DNA from 3 places in the Bacillus sp. LQ01 genome. Region 2 is predicted to be linked to each of the others. Evidence: a T-box and tRNA genes for the amino acid it is inferred to sense, from the RefSeq annotation. Region 2 holds a T-box; the other regions hold tRNA genes.
The links. A T-box is a leader RNA that pairs with one kind of tRNA and senses whether it is charged. The one in region 2 lies ahead of AC22L0_RS14445 (valine--tRNA ligase), so its partner is inferred to be a tRNA-Val.
Positions count from the first base shown of each region.

Region 1 (10,786 bases), on a different contig from region 2:
ACCTGTCACGATCCATGGAATAGCAAACTGGACAGATACCTGTATCTTTATTCCACATCTCAAATTCATATTTTTGAAAATCATAATGTGCTGGCCAAGGAGAAAATTTTTCAAATTCTTGATTGCAATATTGGCAATAACAAATATTTTTCTCAAATATATGAGTAACTAGTTTAATTAACCCGCTTTTTATCTTTTCATTATAAATTTGATCTAGTTCTCCACTTCTTACTGCATCCTTAAGTATAAAGCCCGCATTCTCCAAACAATAAGATAAGCTCTCTTTATAATCTTGTTCAGTATTTAAAAACCCACTATTATGTGCATCTGTAATTAATTCAATCCATTCTTCAATTGTCATTAATATAAAGTGCATTTGTTTTTGATTTTGTCCACTATGTTGTCTAAAGTAGCTAAGAGGTTCCTGTATATAAACTGCTTTTCCTTTCCTCATCATATCTAACCAAGTTGCAATGTCATTAATAGAAGAATACGCTTTCCCCTTAAAATAACCAAATTTCCCTCCAAAAAAATTGCGATTAAACAAAACTGTTGTCGGTTCTCCAACTACGTTTTTCAAGTTTTTCAACATATAATTCCCTAGTGTTTCCCCTTCAAAAATTGTAGTTTCTGTGGCAATTTTCACATTTAATGTTGAGGGGGGTAATACCTCTCCATTCTCATCAATCAGTTCACGGTACGACGTCACAAATGCAATGTTTTCTAATTCAAAAAAGTATTTCATCATTCTCTCAATCTTTTCAAGGTGAAATAAATCATCATCTAATAAAAAATTTATATATTCACCAGTAGCAAGCTCTATACATTGATTAAAATTTTCAGCCACCAATGGATTTTCATTTTTAACATATGTTATACATTCATGTTCTTTTAAGTATGGCTGGATCATTGTTTTTACTTCATCATTTGTACTATCGTCAGAAATTATAATTTCTATATTTTCATAGGTTTGATTCAAAGCACTTTTGAGGGCTAATTCTAAGTAATGAGGTCTATTGTAGGCAGGAATTAGTATACTGACTTTTGGGAGGTGCGAGTTGATATTCATACGCTGTTTTTTCTTTTCAATATTTATTTTCTTTAGCTTGATTTGTTGATAGTAATCCAATGAATATAATATGGATGATGGAACAATTCTTCTTGCATAGTCTAGAAAATTTGTAATAGCTCTGTCTAACTCCTCTTCGGAGGATAAGAAACCATATTTTTCTCCAGCTATAATAATACTATGAGAAAAATCTTCTAACCCATCCATCATTTTATTAGATTCATTTAACTGCTGATTTGAATGTAATCGAAAGTAACTGAGTGTCTCCGCTATATATACTGCTTTCCCTTTACTCAGTAAGGATAACCATGAAGCTACATCTACGTTGCAAAGATACCGCCTTTTATCAAATACACCATACGGTTCTGTTAAATCACTTTTACGAAATAAAACCGTTGTCGGTTCTCCTATATAATTCTTTTGATTCATAATCACCATTTTTCCTAATTGTGACCCATCTATAATCGTATCTGTATAAAATAAACGCATCGTTGAATAAACATCTGGCAATAGGTTTCCTTCTGCATCCATTACTTGGCGATGAGATGTTACAAGCTTAATTTCATTATCTAGGTCTTTTAAAAAGTATTTCATCATTTTTTTAATTTTATTTACATGAAATAAATCATCATCCATTAAGAAGTTTACATACTCACCTTTCGCTTCATGAAATAACATACGTGAGTTCTCAAATTGTCCAAGAGTTGACTTATTTTTTATATAAATAATATTTGAATGATCATACAAGTACTTTTGTAACACTTTCTCTGTTTCGTCGTTTGTACTATCATCCCCTATTATAATTTCTATATTAGGATACGTTTGTTCTAATACACTACATAAAGCTTTTTCAAAGTAGTGTGGACGATTATACGTAGGAATTAATACACTTACTAAAGGCGTTTTATTTATTTCCTTTTCATTTGTACCATTTTCCATTCTATTCCTCCGCCTTTTTATTTATTTTCACTTTTGAAATAGACATGCTACTACAAATCTATTTATTAGACGAACTAGATCTGAAAGGTGTTGCGAAAAACAAATAAATAGCTTTAAAAACAGCAGCTATGTTGACATAGTGTAGAATAAACCTGGATAACTTTTTTCGTCCCATTCTATTTATTTGTAAAATGCGGCATTCTTTTTTCAATAAATGCCTTTACCCCCTCCTTCACATCTTCTGTTTGAAATACTTTTCCAAAGTAACGCGCTTCAATCTCAAGCCCTTCTTGTAAAGGTACTGCTGTCCCTTCGCGAATTGCCAACTTCATATAGGCGAGAGCTGGAAGAGAAAATTTACTTATATCCCTTGCAATTTCTTTTGCTTTATTTAACGCCTCTCCTCGAGGGGTAATGTAGTTAACCAAGCCTATTTCTTTTGCTTCTTTAGCTGTAATCGATTTCCCTGTGAACATCATCTCTTTTGCTTTCCCTTCTCCAATTAATCTAGGTAAGCGTTGGGTTCCTCCAGCCCCAGGAAATAAACCTAACGTAATTTCCGGTAATCCAATTAAAGATTGTTCTTCTATTATCCTTAAGTCACAAGCAAGTGCTAATTCGCATCCACCACCTAGTGCTAACCCATTAACAGCAGCTATAGTCGGTTTAGACAGATTCTCTAGTTGATTAAGAGGTTGGTGCAATTCTAATGATTTCATCTCGGCATATTTTTCACCTTTGCCCATCCAATCTGGAAATTCTTTTATATTCCCTCCTGCTACAAAGGCCTTTTCTCCACTTCCAGTTATAATTACGACTGAAATATCATTATCAATTTCTATTTCCTCTAATACATCTACTAATTGTTGAACTACTTCTAAACTTAAAGTGTTGACTGGTGGATTTTTAATTGTAACGACAGCAATACTTCCTTTTTTATTACAAGTTACTACTCGTTCATTCTTCATAAAAAATCCCCTTTTAAACTACCTAATTTTTCACAACACCAAGCATCTTTACTTCACTTACCATCAGCCTAAATTTCCGAATATGGTTCCGCTTTTAGAAATTCATCAATTTATTGTATGAACTGTAGAAGCATAAAATGAGCAATCCTTTCTTGGCACCATTTTATAATCACAACATATTTTTAAATTGTTCTTTTACTGTATTAATTTGGCTTCATGTTTCTTTGGTTTCCGTTACACAGTTTCTGAAGCTGGGTTGACTCTTAGAAAAAATGAGATAAGAAGACTGTTACATGAGGAACATTAAATGAGAACAGTTTAAGAAAGACACTATTTTAGTAGCCACTTGTATTTAAGTCTTTCTTAACTAATTTGTTGTAATTACAATTGAACTACCCTCACTTTCACTTCGTTTAGAAGTGGGGAATTCCTAAGTAAAGAGTTCTATCGAACGCTAAATAAAAAAGCTTATCCTTTAACACGTAATGATAAGCTTTTTTATTATTCTTTTCATTTTTTGTTTTCGGAAGTATTTCTTTAAGTTGATAGCAATGCGGTGCTATCCCATCACTATAAAGCTAAAACTTTATAGTGCCCTCAAAACGGAAACAACAAGTTGCATTTATATAAATAGCTTTTAAAAATTGATAATTTTGTTTAGGGATACTTTAAGATTTTAGCTTGAGAGGCATATAGTACAACCTCATACAGAGTGATTAGGATATTAAACTTAAACGTGTTATTTTTAGCATTCTAAATAATCGGGTTCAATGTATTTTTCTGTTTCAGGAGAACTTTTAATTTCTATAGGATATTTCTTAAAAGCTGCAACAGTAACCCTATCTTCTTGAACTAAACTTCTGGATTCATTTATAGAAGAGAAACCTGTTCGCGTTAAAAAATTGTATAAAGAGGATTTTGTCATCCAAAAACTAGTAACGTTATCTAATGATGCCCATTTTGCTTTTAAACGTTCTTCTATTGATGAATTAGCAGAGTGTTCTAGCATTGTGTGTCCCTTATATTCATAATTTTTATAAAGTACTGATACATTAGGAGTAGAAGTAATATGAGTATCAATTATTACAAACCTTTTGCATACTTCATACACTTTTTCTAAAAAAGGGAATACATCTGAGCAATCTAAATGATATAAAATACCAGAGCATAAAACAATATCAAATTGACCATATTTTTCAGCACTTAAATTTCTTACATCATCTTGATAAAAGGTTAAGTTTTCCAATCTTAATAAATCTTTAGCGAATATAGCTTTTTGTACGTTTGATTCTCTTCCTTCTATCCCTACAACAGTTGCTCCTTGCATAGCAAACTCAATAGAGTAATGCCCCTCTAAACAAGCTAAATCTAAGATTCGAAGATTTTTAAAATCACATTGTGTGATATCTTGAATCATTGTCACAATTTTTTTTAACGCAGGATTTGGTTGTCGAATATCTCTTGTATATAGAGTATCCGTTAATTTAATATCATAAGCAGTCCATTCACCATATTTACGAATAATGTTTTCTTTTTCGAGAACAAAATCTTTCATGATACAATTCGCCACCTTTAACATAATATTATGTGTAATATATACCTTTATAAGATCAATATATGTGTGTATAACTTGTATTTAGACGAAGGTAAACATTTTAAGTCTAATTCTAGAGTATTCCTGCTAAATAAAATTCTCACTAATAAAAAATATGTTATATAACTATAAAAACTCTACCAAATTATTAAAGGAATCTCCTTCCCCCTATCGAATTATTGTAGAGGAAAGGAGAGGAATACATGGAAATTCTAGGATTAGATCCTCGCGCATTAGCGACTTTAGGTGCACTTGAATACACCAATCGTCGCAATAAATTAATCGAAGACTCGGAGAATAACATATACGAGTGTAAAGAAATAAAAGAAATACTTCAATCACTCCCTAAAGAGAAGCAGATTGAGGTTCTTGAGAATCAAGCTCACTTTGAGGCTGTGGCAAAGATGATTGAACAAAACAATTTACTTCTTTTAGAACAGATGAAAGCTCTACAGCTAATTCAGAAATAACAAACTTATGATTAATTAATTCTACATACGCTTCCATAAATAATGTATCTTTATCTATACCATTAGCCTCTGTTTTTACAGGGGCTTTTGTTATGTATTGATTCATATTTTGAATTTGAATGGTTTCTTTCACATGTATGAATAGATCCTCTAATAAACCTGGTGTAGACTCTAATTCCTGCTTTTCAATTTCCTCTGTGACGGCACTGATAAATTCCCATAGTACTTTTGCACCTAGTAATTCTGCTAAACGTTTTTCACGCATTTCAAATGTTTTCATGTTCATATTTAACCACTTCCTTCTCCGTATTTTTTACTGATAATTAAATGTTTAGATTATGATGTAGCTGCTATGTACGGTAATTGAATTCTCACTCACTCCAATTGTAAACTATAATTTACAATTGGACCCAAAAATAGATTCAACGCTTTTTCCCAAAACCTTTGCTATCTTTATAGCTAACTTAACGTTTGGTTGTTTTTTATTATTCTCTATCTCAGAAATATAAGTGCGCGATAAACCAACTTGTTCCGCTAATTTTTCTTGTGATATTAGTTTTTCTTTTCGTAATTCAGCTATCTTATTCACTGCTCTACTCCTCTCCGCTTATGTATTCATATGATTACAAATCAATTGTAAACCATAGTTTACTTAATCGTAAACAATGGTTTACATGTTTTTTCTCTATTTTAGTTTCTTTTTGTAAATTATTGTTTACAATTGTAATAGGAGGATTACATATGAAGAAAACTCTTGGTGAAATTATAAAAAATTATCGTTTAACAAATAAACTATCCTTACGCGAGTTTGCTCAAAAATGTGATGTTAGTCATACTTATATAGACAAACTTGAAAAAGGTGTAGATTCAAGAACTGGAAAACCTGTAGAACCCACACTTTTAGTAATAGAAAAGATATCAAATGCCATGAATATAAGCACAAAATCCTTATTAGAAGAAATAGGATTCATTACAAGAGATAATATTGAGGTAACTGATACAGAATTAGAACAGTGGTTTAAAGCTATTAAAAGTGCCTCTCCTCAAAAGCAGGAGGAATTAAAGAAGTTTTGGAAGTTTTTAATACAAAAGGAAGACTAAATTAGCTAAAAGGCCTCCACCTTGACAGGGTGGAGGTCGTGAGTTCGAGCCTCTCCGGGGTCATACTGATAGAAACCGTGTCAAATTAACGTTTGATGCGGTTTTTTATTTTCCGTTGACTTAACGGTGACTTGACACAGGGTGGCGGTCAGCTACAACGGGTAGTTATACGTCTTTTGTCTTGTTTTCAATAACGACATAGGAGGCGTTTTTTTATGACATCTAATATGGAACATTATCTCTTATATTTTTCATTCCTACTGCTACTTATGTTATTTCTAAATTAATATGGTCACAATTAAATATGCTCTCCATGATCCATAAACACTTCAATAGTTTCATTTTGTGATACGTCTTTTACATTAATCAGACCAAAAGTAAAAACAGCGGATAACATCATCATTAATAAGATTGCTTTTTTCATTTTAGCGCCCTTCTTTCTATACTCTTTTTGTCTGCATCTAAAGCGATGTGTAAATACTTGCTGGCTTTTTCGTGATTTTCTGAACCATAGAATATATTACCTAAAAGATAAGCATATTCTTTTACCCAATCATATAATTCTTCTCTTTCAAAATACAAAATACCTTCCATGACCACCTTTTCTAATTCTTCTTGTGGTGCATAGTTATGTAATGCTTTTAAAATTTGAAAATGATGACGATAACATAAGTCACTAATCTTATAGCCATTCTCAATATATTCATTAGCATTATGATTGTGACCTAACTTAAAATGTTCTCTTGCTAAAAGAAACATCGTTTTAGCGTTGTTTTCTAGTGATTCCTCTAAATGCTTAATTGCTAACTCTGACATGTTTTGACTTGCATATAAAAGTCCTAAATTGTGTTTTACACGTTTAGTAAGACTTTCATCATTAGATTTTTGAAAAGTACCCAATGCTGAAAGTAAATATTCTTCTGCACTTTCGAAATCACTTAAGCGAGTGTGTGCCATCCCTAAAGTATTCAAACAAGCAGCAGTTTTTAATTCATACCCTGGACTAATTGAAAATACTTCATTTGCCTTCGTAGCAAATTGAACTGCTAGGATTGGTTTCAATATGTGATAGTAATGAACTGCAAGCCAATAATTAAATTCAGCTTTTTCGATTTCATCATGCATGTACTCTAAATACTTTTCAGCTTCTTCAAATTGCATTCTTGCTTCACTATGGTTTGCTGTATTAGTAGCATAAATTGCTTTAAATAAATGATGATAGTACTCTAAAAATGTTTCTGTAGGCTCTTGTAATGGCTCAATTTTATCCAAAATATCTTTTGAACTACCCATATCACGAATTAGCAGATTATACCGCGCATTCAATAAAGCATAGTAGACTAGTATTGTTTGGTCTTCCTTAATATTATTGATTTTATCTGCAATCTCTTCTTTTATTTTATTAGACTGTAATACACGTTGTGAAATTATAGCTTGATACCAGTCGTTTAATAATTTTTTGAATTCTTCTTTAGAAATAATTTCAACATTCATATACGCTACCCCCTTTTATTAAATGTTACCATAACATACTTGTTTATATAAATGATTTTTTTGAATATTAAAAATTGATAAACTTTTTTGAATACTTATATTAAACAATGTTAATTTCAGATTTAATGGAAGTTTTCGTAATTCCCTCCATTTTTTTTAAGTTTCTTTACAATTAGGAGATTTATGTATTCATGATTTGGGTTATTTTTCATTGGTAGACTTAGATCAAATGGATCAACGAGGTACATACTATTTTTCTCGTTTGAAATTAAACACGAAGGTATATGTGAAAAATCTAAACCTGGATATCCCAGTCAGTAGTCGGGATAGATTTGGCTTACTACGTTAGGGGAAATTTACAAATCAGTAAATAGTGGAATAAATCTCAATAAAATATACACAATAAACATATTGAAAAGTCTTTTCGAGGGGAGTCTATGTTGTGTTTCCTATTTTTAAATTTTTGAAACAAGGACGTTATTCTGTAGATAATCAAGACAATAGAACTTCAAATATACAGAAAGAAAATGTAGAGAATCATAACATCCACTGTGACTTATTCCAAAACATAAATAATCTTCAAAAAAATTTTCAACAAGCTCCAGATCTGGTAATTCGTCAATTTCAACTAGTAAATAGATCAGAAGCTGCTCTAATATATTTATCAGGATTAACAGATACACAATCTATTCATAATAATATACTGTCCCCTTTGATGCATACAACGTTTGAAATTAGTAATGGTCTCCCTGTCACAATAGGAGAAGTTCAAATAATTAATACTTGGAATCAATTCGAAAATGCTATTTTTCAAGGGGACAGCATATTATTAGTTCACGGTCTAGACGCAGGATATCAACTAAATACAAAAGGGTGGCCACAAAGAGATATAACAGAACCTAAAAATGAAATCTCTCTAAAGGGGATCAAGGATTTGTAGAAACGTCTAGTCAAAATATAGCTTTAATACGAAGGTATATTCCTAACAGAGAATTAGTATTAAAAGAGGTTTTTATTGGTAGTAGAGGAAAGACCAAAGTATCTATTTTATATTTAAGAGATGTAGCTTCTGAAGATGTACTTAAGGAATTGGAAACTAGAATTCAAAATATTGTGGTGGACTCGATTATTAATACTGGTGAAATAATCGAGTTTATTGAGGATAATCCTTATTCACCATTTCCACAGTTCATCTTGACCGAAAGGCCTGATTCAACTGTATCTCACATTCTTCATGGGAGATACGTCATTGTTGTGGATCGAAGCCCAAATGTATTGATTGCTCCCGTAAATTTCATTTCTTTCTTTCAAGGGATAGATGACTACAACACACGTTGGTTAGTATCTTCCTCTGTTAGATTACTACGTTTTATAGGTTTTTTTATAGCTTTATTATTACCTGCAACATATGTAGCGTTTATTTCATTTAATTATGAAGTTATCCCTGTACAGCTCTATTTATCAATTGCAGAATCAAGAGAACGTGTTCCGTTTCTTCCAGTGATAGAAGCTTTACTTATGGAGATTACCTTAGAAATGATGAGAGAGGCTGCCCTTCGTTAACCCACTCCCATTAGCCAGACCGTAGGGATTGTTGGAGGTATTGTGATTGGACAAGCTGCTGTTCAAGCAGGGATTGTGAGTAATATTATGATTATTATTGTTGCTGTTACAACTATAGCTTCTTCTATTGTTCCTAATTATGAAATGGGTTTGGCAATAAGATTATTACGTTTTCCTATGATGTTATTAGCTGCTTTATTTGGAATTGTAGGAATTATTATCGGCTGGATGACTATAATTGCACATCTTGTAAGTTTAGAATCCTTAGGTACTCCTTATGGTAGTCCTTTGTCCCCTTTTCACATTTCAGGTATGAAGGACACGTTTGTTCGCTTTCCTTTGTGGTCAATGAAGAGAAGATCCAAAAATATTACAAAGAATCACAAAGAAACTAATCCTGATAAAGGGTGAAAATATGAAAAAATATGCCCATAATGACATCACTGTCATGCAATATATTTTTATTATTAATGCCTCACAAGTGGGAACTGGAGTCCTATCCCTTCCAAGGGTACTTGCAGAAAAAGCTGGCACAGATAGCTGGATAGCACTATTTATCGGATGGTTTTGCGCTATGACCGCCAGCATTTTACTAATTCAAACAGCGAAACACTATCCAAATGATACCTTATATGAAATTCTTATTCGATTTTTCGGGAAAATCATTGGTAGCATGGTAATTATTCTTTATATGATATATTTTGCTTTTTACGCATGGACAGTTCTAATTAATGGCATGCTTTATATTAAGGCCTGGCTTCTTCCAAAAACAGCCGACTATATTATTTTGTTTTTGTTCTCTATTCCAACCTTTCTGGTTGCACGCAATGGTGTTCGGGTAATAGGTCGATACTGTGAATTATGTTTTTATATGACAATGTGGATTCCATTTTTTTCTTCATACCATTAAAAGATAGCAATTGGTTACACTTTCTTCCATTATTAAAGGAGGGCTGGAAACCTATATTTTCGGCTGTTCCATCTACTATCTTTTCCTTTATAGGATTTGAAATGGCATTTTTTCTGTATCCTTTTTTACAAAAAAAGCAATATGCAACGCAAGGCATTATTATAGCAAATACCTTAACATTTGTATTTTATCTATTTACTATAGTTATTTGCTTTTTATACTTCAGTCCAGATGCAATTTTAGAGTTTAATCAACCCGTACTAAACTTACTTAAAGTTATTGAATTTCGTTTTTTAGAACGGTTTGATATGATTTTATTATCTATTTACTTACTTGTCGTCTCTACTGCATGGATTCCTTGTGTATACGGAGCTGCGTTTTGTTCTAGTCGACTAATTGGAAAACAAGATCATTCTCTTCAGGTATTTATTTTATTATTGGCAGTAATTATAGTAACGTTTTGGATTCATCCCTCATGGAATGAATCTGAATTATTTCAAAATCTCACATCGAAAGGTGGAATTGTATTAGCTTTCTTATTCCCTGTATTTTTATGGATATATAACTTAATCTACAAAAAATACTTTCGGAGGGAAGCACATTGAAGCAAAAAATATTATGCTGTGTTTTAATTCAGCTACTGTTACTCACAGGGTGTTCAGATTCAGACCAAATGAA
Region 1 is NZ_JBYEZL010000008.1:16,854-27,639, forward strand. Features, by position in the region: gene AC22L0_RS27045 (glycosyltransferase) at 1-2,008, opposite strand, end outside; gene AC22L0_RS27050 (enoyl-CoA hydratase) at 2,185-2,976, opposite strand; gene AC22L0_RS27055 (class I SAM-dependent methyltransferase) at 3,722-4,531, opposite strand; gene AC22L0_RS27060 (hypothetical protein) at 4,916-5,326, opposite strand; gene AC22L0_RS27065 (helix-turn-helix transcriptional regulator) at 5,432-5,629, opposite strand; gene AC22L0_RS27070 (helix-turn-helix domain-containing protein) at 5,782-6,141, shown strand; tRNA gene AC22L0_RS27075 (tRNA-Val) at 6,133-6,204, shown strand; gene AC22L0_RS27080 (aspartate phosphatase) at 6,440-6,565, opposite strand; gene AC22L0_RS27085 (response regulator aspartate phosphatase) at 6,562-7,635, opposite strand; partial or broken gene AC22L0_RS27090 (hypothetical protein) at 7,799-7,936, shown strand; partial or broken gene AC22L0_RS27095 (spore germination protein) at 8,078-9,609, shown strand; partial or broken gene AC22L0_RS27100 (GerAB/ArcD/ProY family transporter) at 9,614-10,713, shown strand; gene AC22L0_RS27105 (Ger(x)C family spore germination protein) at 10,710-10,786, shown strand, end outside.
Region 1: it encodes a tRNA-Val, which carries the amino acid that the T-box ahead of AC22L0_RS14445 (valine--tRNA ligase) is inferred to sense. The anticodon was not compared.

Region 2 (10,786 bases):
AGTATTATTAATCAATTATTAAAAGACCCAATTTTAGTAGCGAAAGAAATAGCTGCTGAAGAGGGAGCGAGCGAAAAATTAGCGTTATTTGCGAAGATTTTCGATTTAGAAACGGAAGACGTAGAGAGTTGTGCGGAAGAAGTAGAACATAAAAAAGTGTGGACACCATCCGTTCCATCTTTATAATTTGGAAGGATGATCGGATGAGTTTTTTAAATAACAGTATTATTTATCATATTGCAATTATTTTATATGCTTGTAGCATTAGTTTATATTTTATAGATTATTTCCAAAGTAACCGAAAGGCGAACCGATTTGCTTTTTGGTTACTTGCGATTGTATGGGTCCTGCAGTCTATTTTTATGTTGCTTAGGGCTACAGATTCAGAAACGAATCCTATTTTAACTTTATTATCAGGGATTTATTTTTATGTTTGGTTATTGATTACGATGTCGTTAGTCATTAATCGATTTATGAGAATCGACTTTTTAGTCTTTTTTACAAATGTTGTTGCATTTGGCGTAAGCGCTTTTTCTATTTTTACACCGCTCGGAAAGATGTCGCCAGTACTTGCGGAACAATTAGTTTCAGAACTTGTATACGTGCATGTCGGTATGGCAATTATTTCTTACGCAACGTTTACTGTATCGTTCATTTTTTCTATTATGTACTTATTACAATATCGCCTATTAAAAAAGAAAAAATGGAATGCGAGATTAAGAAGGTTAGGGAATTTACCGAAGCTAGAATCTATGTCTTACGGATTAAATTTATTTTCTGTTCCATTTTTCTTACTAGCAATTTTATTAGGATGTATATGGGGATATACAAAATTGGATAATTTCCATTGGTATGATACGAAAGTAATCGGATCTTTTGTCGTTCTATTTGTGTATTGCACAGGTTTATATTTACGAGCGGCAGATGTGTTGCAAGGTAAGAAAATTGTACAGTGGAATATCGGATCGTTTCTCGTAATGCTAGTAAACATTTTTCTATTAAGCAGTTTATCCAATTTCCACTTTTGGTATTTATAATGAGGAGAGAGAATTATGCGCAAAATTATTGTAGGATCACGAAAGAGTAAACTAGCATTAACGCAAACAAACTGGTTTATTGATCAGTTAAAAGCCCTAGGTCTACCATATGAATTTGAAGTGAAAGAAATTGTCACAAAAGGTGATGTTATTTTAGATGTTACTCTTTCAAAAGTAGGCGGCAAAGGCTTGTTTGTAAAAGAGATTGAACACGCGCTACTTACGAAAGAAATCGATATGGCTGTACATAGTATGAAAGATATGCCAGCCGTACTTCCAGAAGGTTTAATGATTGGCTGTACACCAAAGCGTGTTGACCCTCGTGATGCTTTTATCTCAAAAAATGGAGCATCGTTTAAAGAGTTAGCGGAAGGTGCTATTTTAGGTACGAGTAGTTTAAGACGTAGTGCACAGCTACTCGCTGCGAGACCAGATTTACAAGTTAAGTGGATTCGCGGGAATATCGATACACGTTTACGTAAATTAAAAGAAGAAGATTACGATGCGATTATTTTAGCGACAGCTGGATTACAAAGAATGGGCTGGGATGATGAAGTTATTACAGAACATTTAGATGAAGCGTTATGTGTACCTGCTGTAGGACAAGGTGCATTAGCGATTGAGTGTCGTGAGGATGATAAGGATTTATTGCAATTGTTAGCGCATATTAATGATACGATAACAGAAAGAACAGTGGCAGCGGAGCGAGTATTTCTTCATAAACTTGAAGGTGGATGCCAAGTTCCAATTGCTGGATATGCAACCCTTACAGAAAACGATGCAATCGAATTAACAGCTCTTGTCGGCTCTATGGATGGCTCTGTTTTATTAAAAGAGACAGTAGTGGGTACTAATCCTGAGGAAGTAGGATTAGAGGCCGCGGACCGTTTAATTAAGCAAGGCGCCAAAGAACTCATTCTTGCTGCAAATAAGGAGCAACAATAAATATGAACGCTCTCGCTGGAAAAACGGTATTGATTACACGTGCCCAGCATCAAGCGAAACAAATGAGTGTAGCAGTGAAAGAAAAGAGCGGAATTCCATTGGAAATTCCGCTTTTGCGTATGGAAGGTATGTCTCATAGGCAAATTCAACATATTGAAGAGCAGCTACATTCATACGACTGGGTTATTTTTACGAGCAGAAATGGTGTAGCTTTTTTTCTGGATAGTTTAAAAAAGAAACTACCACTAACCATTAAAATCGCTGCGGTAGGTGTGAAAACAAAATTAGAGTTAGAAAAAAGGGGCTATCAAGTTCATTTTGTTCCGACTTTATTTGTTGCAGAAGCATTTGCAGAAGAGTTTCTAAAAGAATTAAGTGGAAATGAACGTATTTTATTTCCGAAAGGGAATTTAGCAAGAGAGGTAATTCCGGTTGCACTTCGGGAAATTGGTATTTCTCTAGATGAGCTAACCGTATACGGTACGAAAGTGAATATAGAAAAAAAGCAAGAGCTTATAGCGGCATTGAAGTTAGGGAAAGTAGACATTATTACATTTACGAGCCCTTCAACTGTTACTAGTTTTGTTCGTTTACTTGAGGGTACAAACTGGAGAGAATGGACAAAAAAATGTACAATTGCTTGTATAGGACCTATTACGGAAAAAGAGGCAAGTCTTTATTTTCCGTCTGTTATTGTGCCGAAAGAGTACACTGTAGAAGCATTACTACAATGTGTTTGTGAATCTATAAAATGAAAGAATGGGGATAGAAATCTATGAACTCTTTACAATTTAATCGTCATCGTCGTTTAAGACAAAGCGGGGGCATGCGTGCGCTTGTGCGTGAAACGTTTTTACATACGGAAGATTTTATTTACCCTATTTTTGTATTAGAAGGTGAAAATGTTCGTAATGAAGTTCCTTCTATGCCAGGCGTATATCAAATGTCTTTAGATTTATTGCAAGCTGAAATGCAAGAAGTTGTTGATTTAGGTATTCGTTCTGTTATTGTATTTGGTTTACCTGCTGAAAAGGATGAAGTTGGATCATCAGCATATTGTGATCATGGAATTGTACAACGTGCTATTCAGCAAATTAAAGGTGATTTCCCTGAGCTAGTAGTAGTTGCAGACACATGTTTATGTCAATTTACAAGCCATGGTCATTGCGGTGTAATTGAAGATGGTATTATTTTAAATGACGAGTCTCTTGCAGTTCTTGCGAAAACAGCTGTAAGTCAAGCGAAAGCAGGAGCGGACATTATTGCGCCATCAAACATGATGGATGGCTTCGTAACAGCAATTCGCCATGCATTAGACGAAAATGGTTTTGGACACGTGCCAGTTATGTCGTACGCTGTGAAATATTCATCAGCATTTTATGGACCATTCCGTGATGCTGCGCACGGTGCACCGCAATTTGGTGACCGTAAAACATATCAAATGGATCCGGCAAACCGTATGGAAGCATTCCGTGAAGCAGAATCGGATGTAATGGAAGGTGCAGATTTCTTAATCGTAAAACCAGCTCTTTCTTACTTAGATATCGTTCGTGATGTGAAAAATAACTTTAATTTACCAGTTGTCGCTTATAATGTAAGTGGTGAATATTCGATGATTAAAGCGGCAGCGCAAAATGGTTGGATTAATGAAAAAGAAGTTGTTCTTGAAAAATTAATTAGTATGAAACGTGCAGGAGCAGATTTAATTATTACGTATCATGCAAAAGATGCAGCAAGATGGTTACAAGAAGGAGGCGCTAAATAATGAAAAAGTTTGATAAGTCAATTGCAGCGTTTGAAGAGGCGCAAGACTTAATGCCTGGTGGCGTAAATAGCCCGGTTCGTGCCTTTAAGTCTGTTGGGATGAATCCGTTGTTTATGGAGCGTGGAAAAGGCTCTAAAGTATATGATATCGATGGGAATGAATATATCGACTACGTATTATCATGGGGTCCTTTAATTCATGGTCATGCAAATGATCGTGTTGTAGAAGCGTTAAAATCTGTTGCTGAAAGAGGTACAAGCTTCGGTGCACCAACAGAAATTGAAAATAAATTAGCAAAACTTGTTATTGAGCGCGTGCCATCAATTGAGATTGTGCGTATGGTTAACTCTGGAACGGAAGCAACAATGAGTGCACTACGTTTAGCTCGTGGTTATACAGGTCGTAATAAAATCTTGAAATTTATCGGTTGTTACCACGGTCATGGTGATTCGTTATTAATTAAAGCTGGTTCTGGTGTGGCGACTTTAGGTTTACCAGATAGTCCTGGTGTACCAGAAGGTGTAGCGAAAAATACGATTACAGTAGCTTATAACGATTTAGAAAGCGTAAAATACGCGTTTGAACAATTCGGTGATGATATTGCTTGTGTAATTGTAGAACCAGTAGCAGGAAATATGGGGGTTGTTCCTCCACAGCCTGGATTTTTAGAAGGTCTTCGTGAAGTAACAGAACAAAACGGTGCATTGCTTATTTTTGATGAAGTAATGACAGGGTTCCGAGTAGCTTATAATTGTGGCCAAGGTTATTATGGCGTAACGCCTGATTTAACATGCTTAGGTAAAGTAATCGGTGGTGGTTTACCAGTAGGAGCATACGGTGGTAAAGCGGAAATTATGCGCCAAGTTGCGCCAAGCGGACCGATTTACCAAGCTGGTACTTTATCAGGTAACCCACTTGCAATGGCGGCAGGTTATGAAACGTTAGTACAGTTAACGCCAGAATCATATGTAGAATTTGAGCGTAAAGCTGAAATGTTAGAAGCTGGATTACGTAAAGCAGCTGAAAAACATGGCATTCCTCACCATATTAACCGTGCAGGCTCTATGATTGGTATTTTCTTTACAGATGAACCCGTTATTAATTACGATGCAGCAAAATCTTCAAACTTAGAATTCTTTGCGGCTTACTATCGTGAAATGGTAGAACAAGGTGTATTCTTACCGCCATCTCAATTCGAAGGTTTATTCTTATCGACAGCACATAGTGATGCAGATATTGAAGCGACGATTGCAGCAGCTGAAATTGCAATGTCAAAATTAAAAGCGTAATGTATTAGAGAAAATCGCTCTCCGTAAGGGGAGCGATTTTTTTTATTCATAAAGTAAGCTTTCCGCACATAAATCTGTAATGACATATAGTTTGGGAGGGGGAAAAGAAGTGGCTGCAGATCATTCATTACGATTTTCATTAAAAGAATCTGTGTGGTTCCAAAAAGGACAGGAAGTCGAAGAACTTTTGTCAATTTCGTTAGATCCAGACGTTGAGATAGAAGAGCTTGATCATGAAGTAATCGTGAGAGGACAATTAGATTTAACGGGAGAGTATGTTGCACGAAAAGATGATTCGGCGTATTCATTAAGAGAACTATCGCCAGCAAAGTCAATTGATTATGTAGAAACAAGAGAAGATGGGGTTAATGAACTTGTTCATTCCTTTCCACTTGAAATATCAATTCCGAGAAATCGAGTGAAAGTAATTGAAGAGCTATATGTATCAATCGAGGAATTTGATTATGAATTAAAGGAAAATGGTTGCTTACAATTATTAGCGGATATATCTATTACCGGTTTGTGTGATGAAGAGAGAAGCGAGGATGAAGTTGAAGAGGAAGAGGAAGAAACGGTGTATGCTGAGTTAGAAGAAGATTCAGCGCAAGAGGATGAAAATAGACCGGCGCCGCATGTAGAAGAACCAGCATATAAGGAATCAGATGAGTGGGAAGATTACGCATTTGAACCGTTCCAATTAGAGGAAAGAAAAGAGCAGGAATTAGAAGAAGAGAAAATAGAAGAACATGAATTTGTGGAACGTGAAGAGGAGCAAGAAACAACGCCACAATTTGAACTGTTCGGACGAAAAGATTTCAAGAAAGAAAAAGCGAAAAAGCAGGAAGAACAAGAAGAAGAGTACTCACAGCGAGATGAAAATGCGCTTTATTTAACAAAACTATTTACGAAAGAACCGGAAGAAGAATTTACAAAGTTAAGAATGTATTTCGTGCAAGAAGGGGATACAATTGAATCTATTGCAGACCGTTATGAAACGTCTGTACAAAATTTACACCGTGTCAATCAAACAGAAGATATATTTTTAAATACGGGGCAAATTATTTATATTCCCGTTTCAAGGGTAAAGACGAAATAAGGAAGTGAGTGTTTTCACTCACTTCCTTTCTTAGAGGCTATGTTTTGAATAGAAAGGGTTATTCGTATGGATATTGAGTTGCGAAATCACTATGAACCTATTGTGAGGCAATATAGATTGGATACGCAGCATATGGAAGAGCACGGAAATGTAATGAAAATTTATACGAATCAAGGTCCATATGCACTCAAGAAAATAGAAGGCAGAAAGTTAGAGCGGAATAACTTTCTGCATCATATTCAATATTTGAAGGAGAAAGGTTTTTCAAATTATGTACCTATATATCATGCGACGGATGGAAGTTATATTTTAAGTGACGGGACGTATAATTATTATTTAATGCCTTGGTTAGAACGTGCAGAAGGAAACGGTGAGGACAATGATCAATACCATAAAATGTTTCAGACACTTGGAACGTTGCATCAAAAAACTGTGAAGGAAGAAACGTATACGGAAGAAGATTTAGAAAAACATTATACAAGTATATCCGATCGTTGGGAAAATGATGGTGAGATGTTAGAAGAGTTTCTCGTAGAATCTGAATCAAAATGGTATATGTCCCCGTTTGAATTGCAATATTGTACGTACTATCATCATGTAATGAGAGCGCGTGAATTTGCAACGAAGCAATTAAATGAGTGGAACGATGCGATGAAAGAAAAAGAGAAAACGCGTATTACTTTTGTGCATGGTAATGTGTCACTTAATCATTTTTTATTTGACTATGAGCGGAATGGCTATTTTATTAGTTTAGAAAAATCGAAGTTTGCAACGCCTGTGCAAGATATAGTAGGTTTTTATTCACGGTCTTTAAACACATATCCAATCGCAAGAAGTGATCGGTTTGAATGGTTTCAAATGTATCAAAAAAATTTCCCTTTTACGAAAGAAGAGCAACTACTTATGTTTGCGTATATGACGTATCCATCGCAATTTATTCGGCAAATCCAGTCTTATAAGAAAAGAAGAGATAATCGCAACGAGGAAAATGAACTGCGCGGAGTAAAGAGTTTGCAACAATCGCATTGGCTCGTTAGCAATATAGAATATTTCCTGTCGCAATTACAAGCTGCCCAGCAAGGGAACGGATAAAGTAAAGGCATTCTCCGCTGATGATTAGCCTTCACCAATTGGGCGTTTACGGGCAGCAGGGCTCCCATCTAACTTTTTTGCTTCAGCTGAGTTTTGAGGTGGAGGTCTTACTGCCCGCAAATAGCGGGGGAAAGAAGATAAGTAGAGGATTCTACTTATCTTCTTTTTTTGCACGAAAAGCTGTAGTTTTAAATTTATCTTGACGAATAAGGTTTCGTTTTTTACACTATTGTATATAATAATTAACAATCATATAAATGCCTTGAAGGGGAAGAGTATAACATGAAACGTCTTCAGAGAGGAGAATCATTAGCTGAGAGATTCTCTAGATAGTTATGTTAGAAGGTAGCCCTGGAGCATCTTTTCTGAACGGAATAGTTCTTATTAGGAAAAGACGGATTTGTCCGTTATCAAATTAAGAGTATAAGCAAATTATGAATTTGTTTGTAAATAAAGGTGGTACCGCGATGTCCCTCGTCCTTTTTGGATGAGGGACATTTTTTATTTTAAGGAGGGAAAATAATGTCAAACACGGAAAAGAATTTACCAACTAAATATGATCATATGTCCGTTGAAGAAGGCCTTTATCAATGGTGGCTTGAAGGCAAATATTTTGAAGCAACAGGAGACGAGAAGAAACAACCGTATACAATTGTAATTCCACCTCCGAACGTAACTGGTAAGTTACACCTAGGTCATGCTTGGGATACAACTCTTCAAGATATTTTAACTCGTACGAAGCGTATGCAAGGATACGATGTACTATGGCTTCCAGGAATGGACCATGCTGGTATCGCAACACAAGCGAAAGTAGAAGGAAAACTTCGTGAAGAAGGTATTTCACGTTACGATCTTGGCCGTGAAAAATTCCTTGAAAAAGCTTGGGAGTGGAAAGAAGAGTACGCTTCTCACATTCGTCAACAATGGGGGAAAGTTGGTTTAGGACTAGACTATTCTCGTGAACGCTTCACATTAGACAAAGGTTTATCAGATGCGGTTAATAAAGTATTCGTTCAATTATACGAAAAAGGCTTAATTTACCGTGGTGAATATATCATCAACTGGGATCCAGCAACACGTACAGCTCTTTCTGATATTGAAGTAATTCATAAAGAAGTTCAAGGTGCATTCTATCATATGAACTATCCGTTAACAGATGGTTCTGGTCACATTCGTCTTGCGACAACTCGTCCAGAAACGATGCTTGGTGATACAGCAGTAGCAGTTCATCCAGAAGACGATCGTTACAAACATTTAATCGGAAAAACAGTTACACTTCCAATCGTAGGCCGTGAGATTCCGATTATTGCTGATGAGTACGTAGAAAAAGATTTCGGAACGGGCGTTGTAAAAATTACACCAGCTCATGACCCGAATGACTTTGAAGTAGGTAACCGTCATGACTTACCACGCATATTAGTAATGAACGAAGATGGAACAATGAACGAAAAAGCTGGTAAGTATAACGGTATGGATCGTTTCGAATGCCGTAAAGAATTAGTAAAAGACTTACAAGAAGCTGGCGTATTAGTAGAAATCGAGCCACATATGCATTCAGTAGGTCATAGTGAGCGTAGCGGTGCAGTTGTTGAGCCTTATTTATCAACACAGTGGTTCGTAAAAATGGCTCCACTTGCTGAAAAAGCAGTAGCGCTTCAACAAAAAGAAGAAGAAAAAGTAACGTTCGTACCAGAGCGTTTTGAAAACACATATTTACGTTGGATGGAAAATATTCATGACTGGTGTATTTCTCGTCAATTATGGTGGGGACACCGTATTCCAGCTTGGTACCATAAAGAAACTGGTGAAGTATACGTAGGTACAGAAGCACCAGCAGATATTGAAAACTGGAATCAAGATAACGACGTACTTGATACATGGTTCAGTTCAGCGTTATGGCCATTCTCAACACTTGGTTGGCCAAATGAAGATTCAGCAGATTTCAAACGTTACTATTCAACAGATGCACTAGTAACGGGTTATGATATCATCTTCTTCTGGGTATCTCGTATGATTTTCCAAGGTTTAGAGTTTACAGGAGAGCGTCCATTTAAAGATGTATTAATTCACGGTTTAGTTCGTGACGAGCAAGGTCGTAAGATGAGTAAATCTCTTGGTAACGGTATTGACCCAATGGATGTTATCGAGAAGTACGGTGCAGATGCAATGCGTTTCTTCTTATCAACAGGAAGTGCACCAGGTCAAGATTTACGTTTCAGCATGGAAAAAGTAGAATCCACTTGGAACTTCATTAATAAAATTTGGAACGCATCACGTTTCGTATTAATGAACATGGATGATATGAAGTATGAAGAAATCGATTTAACTGGTGAAAAATCAGTAGCAGATAAGTGGATCTTAACGCGCTTAAACGAAACAATCGAAAGCGTAACACGTAACATGGATAAATATGAGTTCGGTGAAGCTGGTCGTTCATTATACAACTTCATTTGGGACGATTTCTGTGATTGGTATATTGAAATGGCGAAACTTCCACTATACGGTGAAGATGAAGCAGCTAAGAAAACAACTCGTTCTATTTTAGCTTACGTATTAGATCAAACAATGCGTCTATTACACCCATTCATGCCATTCGTAACAGAGAAAATTTGGCAACATTTACCGCATGAAGGCGAGTCTATTACAGTAGCTGCGTGGCCAACAGTTCGCGAAGATTTACAAGATACGGAAGCTGCGGCAGAAATGCACCTTCTAGTTGATATCATTCGCTCTGTTCGTAACATCCGTGCAGAAGTAAATACGCCAATGAGCAAAAAAGTTCAAATGCAAATTAAAGCAAAAGATGAGGCTGTACTTGCTCAACTTACGAAAAACAGCTCTTACATTGAGCGTTTCTGTAACCCAAGCGAATTAACAATTCAAACAGACTTACAAGCGCCAGAAAAGGCAATGACTGCAATCGTATCAGGTGCAGAGTTATTCTTACCGTTAGCTGATCTTATCAATCTTGATGAAGAGAGAGCTCGTCTTGAGAAAGAACTTGAGAAGTTCGATAAAGAAGTAGAACGTGTACAGAAGAAACTTTCTAACCAAGGTTTCGTAGCGAAAGCTCCTGCAGCGGTTATTGAAGGAGAGCGTGCGAAAGAGCAAGATTACCTAGAAAAACGCGAAGCAGTTCGTCAACGTCTAGCAGATCTTGAAAAGTAAAAATGTTTTTAGAGACTCACTATATTGGTGAGTCTCTTTTCTTTGCGTATAATAGAACTATGAAAGTTGTCTATTGAAAGGGGAAAAACATACGTGATACATACATACGAAGAAGCGATAGGGTGGATCCATAGCCGATTGAAATTTGGAATTAAACCAGGATTAGAAAGAATGAGATGGATGTTAGAAGAACTTGGAAATCCAGAGCGTCATATAAAATGTGTTCATCTTGCTGGTACAAATGGAAAAGGTTCAACGTTAACATATATGCGTTACATGTTAGAAGGCGCGAAATATAAGGTAGGAACGTTTACCTCTCCTTACATCGAATCATTTAATGAACGCATTAGTGTGAATGGAACACCAATTGCAGACGAAGAGATTACTGAACTTG
Region 2 is NZ_JBYEZL010000002.1:394,359-405,144, forward strand. Features, by position in the region: gene hemA (glutamyl-tRNA reductase) at 1-186, shown strand, start outside; gene AC22L0_RS14410 (cytochrome c biogenesis protein) at 204-1,037, shown strand; gene hemC (hydroxymethylbilane synthase) at 1,053-1,982, shown strand; gene hemD (uroporphyrinogen-III synthase) at 1,985-2,737, shown strand; gene hemB (porphobilinogen synthase) at 2,758-3,747, shown strand; gene hemL (glutamate-1-semialdehyde 2,1-aminomutase) at 3,747-5,036, shown strand; gene spoVID (stage VI sporulation protein D) at 5,116-6,132, shown strand; gene ysxE (spore coat protein YsxE) at 6,199-7,224, shown strand; T-box leader at 7,478-7,709, shown strand; gene AC22L0_RS14445 (valine--tRNA ligase) at 7,747-10,392, shown strand; gene AC22L0_RS14450 (bifunctional folylpolyglutamate synthase/dihydrofolate synthase) at 10,486-10,786, shown strand, end outside.

Region 3 (10,786 bases), on a different contig from region 2:
GTCGGATGCATCTTTCGTAAGTTGGTCCCCATTCGCTGCTTCTTTCCCAGGATTTTCACCCTTTTTGTTCTCTACATACTTTTCGACTGCTTTCTTTGTTTCTGTCTCTGAAGCCTTCGAATCAATTACCCCACGTTTTTTTAATGCATCTGCTAAACGTTCTTCCGGAATTAAATGATCATCAACTGGGCTCGTAGCTGTTTTATTCACAGGCGTTTCAGCATATGCAGATTGAGTGCCAGCTCCGAATGAAAGGCCTAATACAGCTGTCAATGCGATTGATGACAAAACTTTGAACGGTTTCTTGTTCATCCCTTATTTCCTCCCCTAATAAATAATATGTATTACAAATTGAATTTTATTAAAAATTCAATATTTTTTCAATATTTAGTCATATTATGTAATGTTTTTAATATATTTGTAAAAATTTCATAGTTAGTATACGAATATATCACAATTCAACAATGTTTTCTGAAAATATTGAAAGTTTTTATCGAACAATTTATAATTTCCATAGAGGGAGTTTAATGGGGATTTTATCTTTGTTTCATCTACACAATATTTGATAATTCACTATATAAAACACAAAATCGGATTTCATTATCATGTATTCTGTAGCAGCAATTATGACCGATAATTAGGGAGGAATTACATTTGTACAAAGATAAGACAGACGCACTGGATCAAGAATGGATTGATTTAATACTTGAAGCTCTAGATGCTGGTATCGCCATGCAAGACATCGAGCAATTTTTCCAACGTATGAAGCCATCCAGTCAGGCTCAATAGGTTTGTTCTTTTTAACGAAGTTTATGTTATAATAATGACATCATAAGACAACTACATATTGATAGAAAGGTGCGCAAATATGATTGGAGAACGTATAAAACGCCTTCGTTTACAAAAAGGGATTTCATTAACTGAACTTGCCGAAAAAGCTGGCGTTGCTAAATCTTACATTAGTTCTATAGAACGAAATTTACAAAAAAACCCTTCCATTCAGTTTCTTGAAAAGATCGCAGCAGTTCTACAAATTCCAGTTGATACTTTACTTCATGATGAAACAACAAAGGAAACTAACCTAGACTCCGAATGGACACAACTCGTTAAAGATGCAATGAACTCTGGTGTCTCCAAAGAACAATTTCGTGAATTTCTTGAATTTACAAAGTGGAAGCAAAATCAAAAATAATAATAGAAAGAAGTGCTTACAACCAGCACTTCTTTTTCTTTATAAAAAAAAGCGGGAATACCCGCTTTTTTTATTATTTTTCTTCCCCAGCTTCTTGGTTAGCATTGAATGTCCATTCTAAATTCAATGTATCACCTTGGAAGATATTTTGGTCTTTTCCATTATCTACAAATTCAAATTGTACCCATAGATAATCCTCTGTACCAGCTGCTAATCCACCCTTTTCTCCCCACTCAGGAGCAAAGATATCTTTAGCTAAAAGATCTGGATCAACTTTTTGTAAGTCTGCTAAAGTTGTTTCGTATACAGGCTCACTTTGTTTATCCCAGTTCCAAAGGAATTTTACTTTAACGTGCTTACCAAAGTCTTCACCAGCATTATCACCTTTTGCATCTTTAACAGTATACTTTGTTGCTAATTTAACGTCTTTAATAGTTAACGAACCGCTGTTTTGTAATAAGAACTCTTTCTTAACAGAATCCCCTGGTTTTAAATCTTTAATATCTACAAGCGTCTTAGGGTTTAATGTAAGGTCTAACGTCCCAGCTGCAAATGTATTGTTTGATACTTCTTTATCGCTAAAGAATGCAAATGTTCCTCCACCAATTAAAGCTAACCCCAATGCTGCTGATGCAACTCCCATACCTAATTTCTTTTTCAGACTCACAATCAATTCCCCCTAGCTTTTTTTTATATTTTTATCACTTATTTTTCAATAAGAGATGTAAAGAAAACTATATTAGCTTAGCTAATATGTGTTCTTTTTTAAAAACCTTATGTTCATTATAACGAACAACCCTATATAAACACAACACATATTTATTAATATTTTCAGTTATTTTTATTTCTCAATATCATTTAGACTTTTCAGAAAAAAACAATGATAATTTATAACTTTTTTCACACTCAAATCATTTAATACTATAAGAAAAAAGAAAAACAAAGAGGTGAGGGCTAACGTTCCCTCACACTCGTATAAATATTACTAGTCTTGCTTATTCGTTCACTCTCTCTTACACCACATTCTTGTTTTCCGGCTGTTTCACTAAAGCAGTTACTCCGCTTTCTTTTGCTCTTCTAGCTTTTTCTGTTCTTCTGCTTTCTTCTGTTCTTCGGCTTTCTTTTGTCCTTCCGCTTCAATTGCAACGTTTAATTGTTGCTGAAGAGCCTGAATTTGCTCATCAATAGCTTTCAAGCTAATTTCTTTCTCAATATAGTCACGCTTCTCTTTGATACTGCGGAAGCCTTCATTTACATATATGGACACTTGCTGCATCGACTCATCTTTATTTACCTTTAATTCTTCTTGTATTTGATTGTAAGGAGCTTCTATTTCAGTATATACATTTTGCAGGGCTTCCTTCTCAGCAACAATTTTCTCACGCCCTTGTTGCCATACAGAAATCGCCTGTTTTATTTCTTCAATAGAAGTTGCTTTCGATTTTCCCTTCATCGTTCCATACTCACGCTCAATAAACTGTTTATGTTTCTCAGATTGCTCTTTTAACGTATTAACTGTTTTCGGAAATATAATTGCTGTAGAAAGCGTCGCTTCTACTTTCGTTTCATGAATGAACGCCGCTTCTGTATGCGTCATAATTTGAGATCCTAAATAAAACGTAATAGAACACATACACGGCAATATAAGCATCTTTTTAAAATTACGCGGTCTTTTCAGCATCTTAATCTCTCCCATCGAACATTACGTTCTTTATACAGAACATTATCTATATTATAGTAAAGAACTATTAAAATTGATAGACAAATACTAGAAAAATAGAAAAAGGGCTATCCATGTGATAGCCCTTTTTCTTATTATCTTTCTTCACCTGCTGTTTGTTGTGCATCAAACGTCCAATTTAATTGTAACTTATCGCCTTGGAATTGATTTTGATCTTTTCCATTATCAACGAACTCAAATTTCACTTTGAATTTATCAGATTTACCTGCTGAAATACCTTTTTCATCCCAGAACCAAGCCGATAAATCATTATCTACAGCTGTAAGTGTGTCACCTTTTAATTTATCTAAAGTAGTTTGTTTCACAATTGTCTCATGCTTATCTACATTTTTTAAGAATGTTACTTTAATATGTTTACCAAAATCATCTTTATTGTCTTTCTTTACATCTTCTACATTATAATCTGTTTTCAGTAGAACCTTTTTAATATTTAAAGAGCCTTTATTTTCTAGTTTAAATTCTTTTTCAATTGTATCCCCAGGTTTTAAATTCGATACGTTAACAACTGTTGATGGATTTAATGCTAAATCCAGTGTTCCAGCCGCAAATGTATTATTTGACACTTCTTTATCACTGAAAAATGCAAATGTTCCTCCACCAACTAAAGCTGCTCCTAATACTGCTGATGTAATACCCATTCCTAATTTTTTCTTTAAAGTCATGTCCATATCCCCTTAATATATATTTGTTAACTTCCTAAACGGAAAGTATAACCAAACGAACTAGACGGATTGTTCTACTTTTTTATCTTTCTTTTCTCCGTCAATGCTACGAATAGCACCAAAAATAGAAATCGCGGAATACCCAAGTAAAAAGACTCCTGGAATAATAAGAAGTAATGCTGCTCCCGCTTTTGAATTCGCATAATTCAGTAAATAACCAACATACGGAACTGTAATATCTGCATACTTTCCAACTACATTTTCTGCAAGTACTGGCTCTAAATCTGGTCCGTTGTTGTTATCCCCTTTTGTTTCATACATTACTTTTCCATTTGTATCTTTCACACCGATAATACGGTGAGTGATAATTTTTTGATCTTTCTCTTTAAAGGTAATAACATCACCTTTTTGATATTTAGAACCATCTTTGTTTGGTTCTATTGCAATGATTGATCCTGTTAAAAACGTCGGCTCCATTGATCCTGAAAGAACGCTCTTAAATTGATATCCCATCACTGTCGGATCACCACCGCTTGCTTTTGAAGAAATAACTACAAAAGCTAAAAAAACCATCAATGCAAATAAAACAAATGAGATCGCGTTGCTAATTATCTTCCATATTAATTTCATCGTCTCTCTCCCTCTCCGTTGTTTTATATTATTTCAAGTATGCAATATCCACTTTGTTCTTTAACAAGAACACAAGTAAATGATATAACGAACTTTAAGTTATTGCAATAAGAAAATTTACAATTATTAGTTATTTAAAATATAGAAAAAAGACTGTGCCAAAATTTTACACAGTCTTTTTATTAGTAATTTATTTACCTTCTGATTTCATTCCTTTTGTATTTCGGCGCAACACTACATATAAAATTGCTCCAAATAATATAATCGCACCTATCCCAACACTTATTACTTTCACATTTGAGTCTTTTACTTCAGGCATAGTTGTATCTTTTTTAGGCATCGTAAAAGTGACATCTTCTGTTGAAAGAACATTTACCGTCGCAATTGTTTGATTATTTTTCGTAATATCAACTGCACCAACTACCTCACCACGATGTATTCCTTTATGATATAAAGATTCTTTATCTAATGAAGCCGCCCGGAAAATAGTTTTCACATTTTTCCCTTCATCTTTCTTAAGCATAAGCTCCGCACTTTGTTCCAACTCAGAATTAACATCTTTATTTAAATATGTTGTTTTTTGATGCCAATTATGTTTATCAAGCACCATTTGCTTCGTAAATTGACCGAAAGAATATTCCGCCATCTGCTTCAAATCTTCATAAATTTCAGGTCTTTGAGAAGCCATTACTACGCTTATAATACGATTTCCATCTTTCTCATTTAATAAAACAAGTGTATTACGTGCTTCATTCGTAAACCCTGTCTTACCGCCAATGCTATATGGATTTTCAAAAAAATTAGATTTATTAAAAATAGACACCGTCTGCCTAGACGTCGTAACTGTCGTTCTTTTCGTATTCATCGCTTGTAAAATTTCAGGATACTTTTGCACACCCTTCGTAATCATAGCCATATCATACGGCGTCGTATAATGGTTCGGATCATGCAATCCATTCGGTGTTACAAAGTGACTATCTTTCGCCCCTAATTGCTTCGCTTTCTCATTCATCATATTAGCGAAATTCTCAACACTCCCGCCAATCCGCTCCGCAATCGCATACGACACATCATTCGCACTCAGCACCATTAAAATCATAAGCGCAGTATTTCTATTAATTGTCTCTCCAGGTTGAAACTCAATTTGATAATTACTCTTCTCTTGATCTAATGCTAATTGTGAAAATGTAAATTGATCCTCTGGCTTTGTATGCTCCATGAGTAAAATCGCTGTTAACACCTTCGTCGTACTAGCAGGATATGCTCGGTGATATGCGTTTTTATCATACAAAACATCTCCTGTTTTTGCATCAATTGTCGTTGCAAACTGACTAAAAACATTCGGTCCTTCCGCAGGTGGTGGTGCAACTTGTTCTGGATTTACTCCAATATTCGTCTCAGCACGCAATGTTATGGGCGTCAAAAAAAACGAACAAATAACTGTAATAAAAACCAAAATTTTCTTAAAATTTACCATATGACTCTCCCTTTTCCATTTACTCCTTAACAAAATAATAAATCTACCAATCATATGTAATTTGTATTATATTGGAAGAATTTTCACTATTTTTTACTATATCATACTTTTACGATAAAGAACATAAATATACAATAAAAATAAGAAGGAATTACTCTTTCTTATCCTTCTCATCAATCAACGAATCTATTAACTTTTGACTAGCTTCCTCGGGCGTAATCTCATCTGTTATTCCCATAAACGACCAACCTTTAGAATCAACCCACTCAACAAACTCTTGTAAAAATTCATCATGTGTAACATCCACATCAAGAATCGATCCATTAATCGAAATCGTTCTATTTTTAGACACGCGCATCTTGAACGTTTTTCTTACCATTACAACTTTTCTCCCTCTACTTCTGAATATTTATAAAGTGACACTTTCATCAACCCTCACGAATCGGACTTTTACGGGCATTCCGATCCGAACCTAACTTCTTTACTTTTGCTGAATTTCGAGGTAAGGGATCTTACTGCCCGCAAATAGCGAGATAAAATAATCATGTATCTCTGTTATACATGATTTTCAGTAAATTGTAAAAAGGATATATTGGCCAATTGGCATATTGAAACTGAAAATCTATCATTCTGCAAAAATATCAAATGATATGTAATTGTTCATAAATGACTAAATAGATTCACATAAAAATAAAACAACTTACATTTTACCACACCAAATACAAATGACTTTCTTACAATGGAATGGAGTATACTAGAAGAAAACTTAAAATGAGGAGGAACCTCATGACGCGTTGTACGTATTGTAAAACGAAGTGGACAATAAAAGATGTATGGGCAATACTCGTGACATTTGAAAAGGATTGTCCGTATTGTTTTATGAGACAATATCTATCAAAGAAAACGGTGAACGCTATGCCAGAACTTATAAGCTTACCTTTACATTTCTTACTCCCTTTTCTTGTTGATTTGAGTGCTGAAGGTCCTTTGGATTGGTATCGTAAATAATATAACCACTACATCCAAAGACTACTTTCTACTGAATTCGCTTCTCATCATTATTCCTTCATACATTACTAGCATAATCGCTTATACTTTCCCTTTTGAAGATTCTGTAGCTCAGCAGGAAGAGCGTCCCCTGAACAAGGTTTATCAATTATGACTTTAATAAACGATGATATATGCATACTGTTAAGCATAAAAAATTAGCATTAAGTTCCACTCAAATATTAATTGAAACCCAACACTCCATTTAATCTGTAATCTAGAATACAAGCAGTGTTTTTTATTATGCATTTTTGCATACAGTATTATTTTCTCTTGTAAATAGATAATAATGTTATATAATAAAACCAACGTTTTACCAATAAAAGGTAATAGAAGTAGTGGAATAAGTAAATAACCAAAGCGTATTAACAGATTTGTTCTATGTAAATCATGATACATATATGGAATCAAAACTATGAAATTTTATGTAGTGATTAGATTACTACAAGATGAAAGATTCATAGCGAATACACTTAAGGAAAAAACGTTCCATTAGATTAATGTGATATCTATCGAACGAATTGAGAGTATACTTAGGGGGAATTTCAAGTGAAAACATTTGGTAAAGTATTATTAACTGGCGCATTAGCTTTAGGCGGTTTAACGGTTATGAACATTGAAACACCAAAAGCACATGCTGACGAATGGGATGGTTGTCATTACATTTGTGGTCCTGGTGAAACGGTGAACGGTGTTACAGTTCAGGTACACTCTACACAAGTTACTTTTGGTAACAGCGTAATTGCAAGAATTACAAATGACCGAGCTGAAGAAATTCATTACAATGTCAGCCTTGAAAAGAAATATGGCGATAGATGGGGAGAATTTGAAACCAACTTCCGTTGGCAAAATCAATGGGTCCCAGCTGAAAGCAATGATGAAATTGCAACTTTCACAGGATATGGCGATGATATTTATGAGGATGGAACATATCGTTATAAAGTCGAAATAAAAGGCGCTGACGGTTCTATTGATACAATTTACACAGCAGGAATGACAGTTACAGGACGATAGCTTATGAACAAGCTCCATTATTTATGATTGTATTTTTGAAAATATCATTGATAATTGCGTTGATATTATTATTAAAATAAGCTCTTCGGGGCTTATTTTTTTATACAAAAATTAGAATATGAATATTCAGAAAATTACACCTTTACACCATTAAAGTTTGTTGCTATTATAGGAATACATCAAATGTTACAATACTCAACAAATTGTACAAATTCTCCGATTACACGAATGAAATGAAAATACATTGCTGATGGTAACATTTATAGTTGGGATCCCGTAGCTCAGCAAGGAGAGCGCCACCTTGACAGGGTGGAGGTCGTGAGTTCGAGCCTCTCCGGGATCATAAAAAAGAGACACCATATCAACCTTCTACGTGATATGGTGTCTCTTTTTATCTAATTCAATTACTTCCCACCAAACATCTTCTCCAAAGACTTCGCATTGGCAAACAATACTTCTTTCAAGTTATCGTCAGCAACGATTTTATAGTCGCCATCTTTGTCTTTCTTTAAGTTCAATGTAACTTCGCGAGTTGCCATTGCTGCATCTTTATCTGCTAAGTTTTTGACGATAGTTGATGTCATTGTTTTTTCGATTGCTTTTTCAGATTGTTCTTTGTCTTCACTAAAGGCACTAGCGAACGCCATTGGCATAACTTCTCCCACTGCTTTTGTTACAGCAACGGATAGATCTGCAGATGTAATTTTCACTTTCACTTCTGCTTTGTCATCCTTTTTCGATACTTCTTCTAGCTTTTCAAATTTAAAGTTTTTCGTAATTGCACTTAGCATTGCTTTTGCCTCAGCATCATCTGTTTTTTCATTTAGTTTATTAAATTCCTTGTCACTCTCAACAAATGTACGAGCCTTTTCTACATCACCTTTTTGTATCGCTGTTAAAAATTCTTCTGTAGTATCTTTCGGATTTGCACACCCCGCTAAAACACCTGCTGTTAATCCTACTACCATCATTAATAGCAATAATTTCTTTATCTTTTGCACGTTCATTCTCCTCTTATCTTTTCTAGTAAGTCAGCATCATACAATATTATGAAACTGACATTACAAACATTTTTTAGTATAGCATTTATATGATTTGTTTTCTATTAATTCCCAAAAGATAAAGGACCTTGCAGCATTCCTACAAGGCCCCTCTTCTATCAATCTGTATCCGTAGCACAAATGAACCACATTTTACGCTCCCTACTATCTAACACCATCCAAGTAGCATCCCATGCAACATCGTAAAACCAATCTGTCCAAGGGCAATAGCTTTTGAACACTTTAATATCTTCATAGCGATCTTGGAACATATATTGACATACATTCACGGCTAATTGTTTTGCGATAACTGGTCGTTCCTTAAATCCTTCATATGCTCCGCCCGACAAAATTTGAGCGGCAATGCTACCATCAAGCATGACTGCCCATTGCTCTTTAAAATGCAACTTATATTTTTCTGACGTATGTATTTTTAACTCTTCTAAGCTATTGATTATATCTAAAGAGTTAAAGATTCTTCTAAAGAAGTGCTCGTGTCCATCTTTCCAATATGGTATTTCTTTAAAAAATTTTTCGTTATGTACTTTAAAACAGCTTATAACCACTCCGCCATTTACGTTTTGTTCCTTAAATGTATGTATGAGTTTCTCAATAGATGAGTCATTCGTTTCTATTTTTTCAAACGTTCCTGCTTTCCATCTCATAACGCCCACTACTCTCTATTCAAAATTTGTTTCTTAATTATAAATATCAAAATAAAACCCAGCAACTTTAAGATTGCTGGATTATCTCTTATTTATATTTGAAAAAACAATAACAATTGCTCCAATTATATAATGCCCTGCTACCATCCACATACTCCAATCAAAAATCATATGCAATAACCAAAGCGATATATTAATAGCAGTAAATAATAAATATAAAATGAAATCTCTCTTTTGCATTGCTCCTCTATTCATCAAAATGTAAGCGGCACGGATAGGAGGAAAAAGACTAATATTTTTCTTAACGACTACGGATACGAAGTTAGTGTCTGCATATGAACCTCCTTTTCATCATAATACTTGCTTCAACATCAGCCTCACTACCCTATATTCATCACTATAAGCTTCCTTTATGATTAAAGGCGGGTAATCACTTTTTTCTTCCTCAATCATTGTGAATACTTCTGTTTTCTCTTGTAATGTATTAGATTCTCTATTTTTAGTAGGTTTTTTACTTGTTTTAATTTTCTTTGTTACTTCGCCAAGTTTTTGCCCAACTTCTTCTACTTTGGCAGGTTCATTCGTAACATAGTATTCTTGTTCGTCCCATACTAATATAGGTGGCACTTGTTCTCTTTTGTTACATATTATATAAGTAGTACTAGCTACAAGTAGTATACAAGTTAATAAATAGAAGATAGTTTTTTTATTCATATACTACACTCCTTATCTATCATTTCATTGGATTATATAACACAATTTATTTTCAGAAAATGGATTTGGTGGTAATTTTCAGGTTGAACAATAAAGAAAAACCTTACCAAAGTAAGGTTCCGTTTTTACATTCTATAGTGACTGATTAATTAATACGATCATTACAATAATTGCTATAAGCATAACAACTAAACAGCCGATTAATTTATAAAATCCTCGCTTCGTTAATGTCCCACCTTGAACGTCTTTACGAATAAATAAGAATACGGCTAAAAATAATACAAGCCCAATGCCAAAAGCATACATCATTTGCATATGTTAATCTTCCTTTCTCTCCTCCATCTTAATATCTTTTTGCTAAAACAACAAATGAGATAAAGACGGTACTCATTGTAAGTGCCATAAGTATATTCAATAATATAGAAGAAACTTTTTTAAATTTCAGCACGTCTATTTTGAAGCGAAACACGGAACACTGTAAATAACTGTTACTATATCTCCTCACTTCTTTTTTTAAAATTTAATATCTCCATATTTGTTTTATCCTTTTAAAATATTTCATTTATTTCTTTATTTCACGAAATGCGTTATTTGTTTTACGGTG
Region 3 is NZ_JBYEZL010000001.1:519,403-530,188, reverse strand. Features, by position in the region: gene inhA1 (M6 family metalloprotease immune inhibitor InhA1) at 1-312, opposite strand, end outside; gene AC22L0_RS02870 (anti-repressor SinI family protein) at 655-789, shown strand; gene AC22L0_RS02865 (helix-turn-helix domain-containing protein) at 869-1,192, shown strand; gene calY (biofilm matrix protein CalY) at 1,266-1,859, opposite strand; partial or broken gene AC22L0_RS02855 (DUF4047 domain-containing protein) at 2,250-2,888, opposite strand; gene AC22L0_RS02850 (CalY family protein) at 3,008-3,595, opposite strand; gene sipW (signal peptidase I SipW) at 3,656-4,225, opposite strand; gene AC22L0_RS02840 (D-alanyl-D-alanine carboxypeptidase family protein) at 4,416-5,702, opposite strand; gene AC22L0_RS02835 (hypothetical protein) at 5,854-6,081, opposite strand; gene AC22L0_RS02830 (hypothetical protein) at 6,489-6,710, shown strand; gene AC22L0_RS02825 (hypothetical protein) at 7,299-7,763, shown strand; tRNA gene AC22L0_RS02820 (tRNA-Val) at 8,034-8,106, shown strand; gene AC22L0_RS02815 (DUF4878 domain-containing protein) at 8,168-8,764, opposite strand; gene AC22L0_RS02810 (hypothetical protein) at 8,923-9,468, opposite strand; gene AC22L0_RS02805 (hypothetical protein) at 9,550-9,708, opposite strand; gene AC22L0_RS02800 (hypothetical protein) at 9,820-10,182, opposite strand; gene AC22L0_RS02795 (DUF3976 domain-containing protein) at 10,315-10,497, opposite strand; partial or broken gene AC22L0_RS02790 (permease) at 10,526-10,600, opposite strand.
Region 3: it encodes a tRNA-Val, which carries the amino acid that the T-box ahead of AC22L0_RS14445 (valine--tRNA ligase) is inferred to sense. The anticodon was not compared.